2 linked regions of the Prochlorococcus marinus str. MIT 0918 genome follow. The protein of the gene in region 1 binds, or shares a complex with, the protein of each later gene. Links are inferred from orthologs where the notes say so. Each region holds a gene or a part of one and is shown on either strand. Other genes may lie near its edges. The genes, in order: prmC and prfA.

The links.
Region 2: the proteins of prmC (region 1) and prfA are in contact, whole or in part, in a crystal structure (PDB 2B3T), measured with the Escherichia coli proteins. The link is inferred for Prochlorococcus marinus str. MIT 0918 from one-to-one orthologs.

The regions. Positions count from the first base shown.
Region 1 is NZ_CP114780.1:1,594,545-1,597,700, reverse strand. The notes cover bases 221-3,050. They hold prmC (peptide chain release factor N(5)-glutamine methyltransferase), read right to left. Parts: upstream 2,162-3,050; coding sequence 1,280-2,161; downstream 221-1,279. Other genes in these bases: O5636_RS08640 (2Fe-2S iron-sulfur cluster-binding protein), read right to left, coding at 3,034-3,050; psbM (photosystem II reaction center protein PsbM), read right to left, coding at 2,740-2,892; O5636_RS08650 (acyl-CoA thioesterase), read right to left, coding at 2,166-2,612; O5636_RS08660 (L-threonylcarbamoyladenylate synthase), read right to left, coding at 674-1,264; minE (cell division topological specificity factor MinE), read left to right, coding at 221-339. Also shown: more of minE, read left to right, coding at 1-220; more of O5636_RS08640, read right to left, coding at 3,051-3,156. UniProt on the Escherichia coli protein: Methylates the class 1 translation termination release factors RF1/PrfA and RF2/PrfB on the glutamine residue of the universally conserved GGQ motif, i.e. on 'Gln-235' in RF1 and on 'Gln-252' in RF2.
Region 2 is NZ_CP114780.1:1,044,455-1,047,760, reverse strand. Bases 23-3,002 are described here. They hold prfA (peptide chain release factor 1), read left to right. Parts: upstream 23-953; coding sequence 954-2,051; downstream 2,052-3,002. Other genes in these bases: alr (alanine racemase), read left to right, coding at 2,643-3,002; O5636_RS05755 (HNH endonuclease), read right to left, coding at 2,060-2,566; rpmE (50S ribosomal protein L31), read left to right, coding at 641-922; rpsI (30S ribosomal protein S9), read left to right, coding at 179-589; rplM (50S ribosomal protein L13), read left to right, coding at 23-174. In the rest of the region: more of rplM, read left to right, coding at 1-22; more of alr, read left to right, coding at 3,003-3,306. UniProt on the Escherichia coli protein: Peptide chain release factor 1 directs the termination of translation in response to the peptide chain termination codons UAG and UAA.

The sequences.
Region 1 (3,156 bases):
ATGACCTTAAGAGACATCCTCAACAAATTATTTGGGCGACAACCTGCAAGTGCCGCAAAAGCTAGGGAAAGGCTTCAATTAGTACTTGCTCATGACAGATCTGATCTTAGTCCAGATCTTCTTGATCAAATGAGAGAAGAAATTCTAAAGGTAGTTGCTAAATATGTAGAGATAGATATGGATGGTGGGGCAGTAAGCCTGGAAACAGAAGATAGAATGACTGCATTAGTAGCAAATTTACCTATCAAAAGAACCCTAACAGGAGAAATAAAAATGAAAGAAAAACAATCTACTGAGACATCAGAAGAAGTCCCCAACCAAGCCTCTATTGAAAGCTGATGCTAAATACTAATTTTTTATCCTCGTACTAATTATTTGGAAATCATTCCTCATTCAACTAATCTATAAAAACATGCCGGCTTAGCTCAGCGGTAGAGCAGCGCTTTTGTAAAGCGAAGGTCATCAGTTCAAATCTGTTAGCCGGCATAAAATCATCTAGAGCCTTTAGAAATTTTGAAAGTATCTTTGCCTGAGAATAACCAAACCAATAAAAATAAAATTAATATCCCCAAGCTTCTAAGCTCAAAGAAACCAGTACTAGCAACTATGAAAGGATTTAAAATCCAATGAAAGAAAGCCTGGAGAATTAAAACTAATAAAAAAAGCCAACCCATTATTGATATAACTCTATAGGTAGGACAGCACCTTTTCTCAATAAACTCCAAACACCTGATGACTTCCACTCAATAACAGTGCTGGCTTCTCCTGACTGGGATGGCCAAGGGATAGGGCCTAAAAAAGGTAATTCAGGAAAACACTTTGCAACTTCTAAGGGTTCAACAGAAGGGCATTGTCCTGAAAAATTTGCACTTGTGGTAGCTAAAGGTCCGCTTTTTTTTAGAAAGTCTATTGCTAAATCGCATGCAGGAATTCTCATGCCTATAGAACTGCCCGATAAATTAAGTTGTTGAAGATTTTCACCAAAAGAAGGCAGAACCATAGTTAGAGAGCCTGGCCAATAAATCGAACTCATTCGAGAGGCATCTTCTAATGCATTTGGCAAAACAGCCTCAAATAAATCTTCTTCTGATGCCCCCATAAGAATTAAAGGCTTATTGAGAGGGCGTTTTTTGATTTCCCATAATCTGGAAGCATTCTTAGGCAAAGTTGCCAACGCAGGCAATGTGTCAGTGGGGAAAACAACAGCTGAACCTTTTTCCAGAAAAAAAAGTAATTCGTTTGATTGTGTAAAAGGTTTATCCATTACAAAACTATCGAATTAAGGATGCCTAGCCAATGCAAACCGACGAACACCTTCAAGATCATTTTCAAAATTAACTTTATCTAAACCTTCATTCCTTAAAAGTTCCAGAATCGAATCACTTTGGTCAAAATCATGTTCCAATAACAACCATCCTCCCTTCCGGAGGCCTTTCATAGCTCCTTGAACAATTTCGCGTAAAGAGTTCATGCCATCCTTGCCTCCAGAAAGTGCCAAATGTGGTTCATGATCTCTAACCACTAAATCAAGATCTTGCAATTTTGCATTACTAATATAAGGAGGATTTGCAACAACCAAATCAAATTCACCCCACCAGGATCTTAAAGGCTCCCACCAATAACCTAAGTGCAAAAGAATCTCAGCATTCATTACTAATCCTTTTATATTTTTTTTAGCCAGCTCAAGCGCATCTTTACTGCAATCAACTGCATGGCCATACGAGTCAGGCAAAGATCTTCCTAAAGCAACTGCAAGTGCACCTGAGCCTGTACCTAGATCTGCCCATCTTGAAAAATTATTACCTAAGGATAGAGCTTTATTTAAAGCTATATCGACCAAAAGTTCTGTTTCTTGGCGAGGTATCAAAGCAGAAGAGTTTACTTCTAACTCAAAATCTCTCCATGGACACCTCCCCAAAAGATACTGAAGTGGAGTGTGATCATTTAAATGTTTAGTCCAAAGCAAAGCAAGCTCATCAAGTGAAAAATCAAGCTTATGACTAGTATTTTGAAAAATTTTTATCTTTTGGACTGTACTCCAACCTAGTCCTCCTCCTATATCTAACAACCAATCAAGATCTACAGCTCTACCTCCTTTTAATAACTGATCTCTTCTCCAATTCAAGATTTGTTTTGAGGAATAAAATGTGTCTAAAGGCATTTCTCTAAAAAGTTGACCCAGCCTGCAAAGCAATAAGTGCTTTGGAAATATGATTTGGTCCTTTTCTCAATAAATGATCACCTGAATTATCTCTTCTAAGAATAACAAGATCAACAACGGCTATCGCAGCAGATTTTTCAGAATCCTTGGAAAGATGAGTTTCCCATCTCCATCGGGGTCCTTTGCCTTGATAGATCCAACTTTTAAGTAGAACATTATCACCATGCAAAAGTGGAGAAATATATTTAACTCTTAAGTCCACTACTGGCATTTCATACCCTTGCAAGGACAAATCCCCATAACTTAACCCAACCTTAGAAAGAGCTTGAACTCGTGCCTCTTCAAGCCACATCAAATATGAGCCATGCCACATAACTCCTGCATGGTCTGTGTGCTGAGGTAATACAACTTTTTGAAGCACCCAAGGTTTTATCTCATTTTTTTCATCCATACCCTATAAACCTCTTCTGAAAAGAGTCCTAAGCTTGAAAAGTTTTGGAACCAAATCACATAAAGAGATAGAAGCTCTAAGGAAAAAAGAGCTTCTATTGAAAAACTTCTGGATGAGGTTTTAAAAACTAAGCCTTAGGTCCTAGCTTTCCTTTACCTGAATCTGAGAAAAAGCTTGATTTTTCTCCGTCACTTGTGGAGATATATAGTCCTACTAGGAAAATCGTTGGAACTCCAACGAAAAGCAAGCTGATAATAAAACCGAAATTTGTGGTTTCCATGAACTCAAGAAGCCGCTAAATCAAATTAATTGATTCAACTATAAAGGCAGAAGACACATCTCAAACGTAAAGAGCTTGCAAAATGAGATCTTGTAACGAGAAAGCATGTATTTTTAAATTTTTAGTTGCAAATAGCCCAAATCATTTTGGAAGAACCTTAGATAAAGCTTCTTGAACCAAATTTTGACAATTAGCTGGAGGGGCTTGAGGCTTAGTAAGAACAACCAAAGAAGAATTGACAAGGCATTGACAAGCCAATCGCCA
Region 2 (3,306 bases), 550 kb from region 1 along the record:
GCTCTTCAGGAACGTATACCCGAAAGAATTATTGAAAAAGCAATTAAAGGTATGCTTCCTCATAATGCACTGGGGAGACAATTATTTCGAAAATTAAAAGTCTATAGAGGTTCTGAGCATCCTCATGCTGCTCAAAATCCACAAATTCTTAAACTTAATTCTATTTCTAATTAGTTAAATGAATAATTCACCTAAAAATACTGTTGTCTACTGGGGTACTGGCCGAAGAAAAACTTCTGTGGCCCGTGTTCGCTTAGTTCCTGGTACTGGCAAAGTAACTATTAATGGTAGAGCTGGTGAGCACTATTTAAATTTCAACCCTGCATATCTTTCTGCTGTTAGAGCTCCATTAATAACACTTGGTTTGGCTGATGCATATGATGTTTTGGTCAATGTTTATGGTGGTGGCTTAACAGGTCAATCAGATGCCATTAAGCAAGGTGCAGCAAGAGCTCTTTGTGAATTGTCTGCTGATAATCGTAAGCCATTGAAAAATGAAGGCCATTTGAGTAGAGATCCACGAGCTAAAGAGAGAAGAAAATATGGCTTAAAGAAAGCGCGTAAAGCTCCTCAGTTCTCTAAGCGTTAAACATCTTATTTTTATTTATTATTAATTAATTGATTTTTATTATTTAAAAAAATGCCTAAAAAAGATATACATCCCAAATGGTATCCAGATGCAAAGGTTATTTGTAATGGAGAAGTAGTTATGACTACTGGTTCCACTCAGCCAGAGATTCATGTTGATGTTTGGAGTGGGAATCATCCATTTTATACGGGAACACAAAAGATTTTAGATACAGAAGGTAGAGTGGATCGTTTTATGAGGAAATATGGTATGGAAAATTCAGCTCAGGATTCTAAGAATGAACCATCTAAAAAGACACAATCAGCTGAAGACTCATCTTCTAAAAACTCTTAAATTTTTTCAATATATAGGAAGTTGATGTGGTATGGACACTTCAACCCTTAAAGCAAGATTAGAAACAGCATGTTCAAGTTTTAAAAACTTAGAGCTTCAATTAGCTGATCCTGATGTTGCTTCAGACCCTAAACGACTTGAAACTATAGCCAGAGAAAGATCTCGTTTAGAGCCTTTAGTTTTAGACTATCAGCAGCTTCAATCTACTGAGATTGATCTACTCGAAGCAAAACAGTTCTTGCGGGAAAGTAAGTCTGATAAAGAGATGGAGGAACTTGCTCAGGAAGAGTTACAGAAATTAGAACATATAGAACAGGTTTTGTTGAAGCGTTTAACTATTGCTCTTTTGCCAAAGGATCCTAGAGATGAAAGAAGTGTAATGCTTGAGATTAGGGCTGGAGCTGGAGGTGATGAAGCATGTATATGGGCCGGTGATTTAGCTAGAATGTATGAAAGATATAGCTTGAAAATTGGTTGGTCTGTTAAGCCAATGAGTGCTACTGAAGCAGATCTAGGTGGCTTTAAAGAATTGATTATTTCTGTTAAAGGTGAATCAGTATTTAGTCAATTAAAATTTGAAGCAGGAGTTCACAGGGTGCAACGGGTACCCGCTACTGAATCTCAAGGGAGAGTCCATACTTCCACAGCTACTGTTGCTGTTATGCCAGAGGCAGATCCAGTAGAAGTAAAACTAGATCCTACTGAATTAGAAATTAGTACGGCCAGATCTGGAGGAGCGGGTGGCCAAAATGTAAACAAAGTGGAAACAGCAGTTGATTTATTGCATAAACCCACTGGGATTAGGGTTTTTTGTACTCAAGAAAGATCTCAGTTGCAAAATAGAGAACGAGCTTTGGAAATTTTGAGGGCTAAATTATTAGAGAGAGAAATAGAAGAAGCCAATGCTAAAGAGCGATCTGCCAGATTGGCTCAAGTTGGCACTGGAGATAGAAGTGAAAAAATCAGAACTTATAATTATAAAGACAATCGTACTACTGATCATAGATTGGGAGAAAATTTTCCACTAGAAAACGTTCTTGAAGGACAATTAGATGATTTAATTAGCGCTTGCATTGCTGAAGAGCAAAGATTGAAAATGGAAGAGTTGGGGCAACAATCAGATTTATAGTTTTTTAGTTACCTGCTGTATCCAATAACATATTTACTCCATTCCTTATGAAAGCCCGAATCAATTTGTTTTGTCGCCTCAAAACTTAGATTGCCAAATGGTTTATGAGGCTTTCTTTTTAATGGCATATTTGCTTCTTTGGGGGTACGATTCCCTTTTTTGATATTGCATGAAATACAGGCTGTAGTAACGTTTTGCCAATTATCTTCTCCACCTCTACTTCTAGGCATTACATGATCGATAGATAACTTCTCACCCCGATATCCGCAGTATTGGCAAAAGTAGTTATCTCTTTTAAGAATATTCTTTCTATTCAGTGCTAATTCCCTATAAGGAACTTTAATAAAGTATCTCAGACGTATGACAGTAGGTAGCTTTAGATCATTCCTAATTTGATGATTTGTATCTTCTTCTAAACTTTCGGCTTTACCTTTTAACATCAACACTGTGGCTCTTCGCCAACTAGTGATGTTCAATGGCTCATAGGAGGCATTTAACACTAGAACTTGGCTCATTCCAGTTCCAGCTAATTAATTAAATTCATGTTACTTGCATTAAAAGAATCCTGCTGTTTTATCTATTAATTCTTCTATGCTTTTCGATAAGATTGATCCACGTCAAAGAGCTTGGGTAGAAGTTTTTCCTTCAGCGATTACGCAAAACACATTAGCTATTAAAAGCCTTTTGTCAGATAGCTGTTTGTTGATGGCAGTAGTAAAGGCTGATGGTTATGGTCATGGATCAGAAACAGTTGCATCTGCAGCTTTGAGAGGTGGGGCAGATAGTTTAGGAGTCGCTACTTTGCAGGAAGGGATTGATCTAAGAAAAGTTGGTTTAATTTGTCCGATTCTTGTTTTGGGTAATTTAGTTACTTCTGAAGAGTTAGATATTTGCTTGAAGGCTGATTTAATGCCCACTATCAGCTGTATTCAACAGATAAAGCTATGTCAAAAAATTGCTGAAGCTAATTCTACTAAGTTTAATGTTCATATAAAGATTGATACTGGAATGACCCGATTGGGTTGTGATTTGGCAATTGCTTCGGAGTTAATTTATTTAATTGATAATCTTCCAAATATTATTTTGAAAGGAATTTATAGTCATCTTGCTTTGGCTGATGGAGAATCTGATAATTATGCTGAGAAGTTCACATCTCTTCAAAAAACAAAATTTGAAAAGTTTATTTCTCATGTAGCTGACCGATCTCATTCATGTTGTATACATTTGGCTAATTCAGCAGGTACTTTTCTTGGGA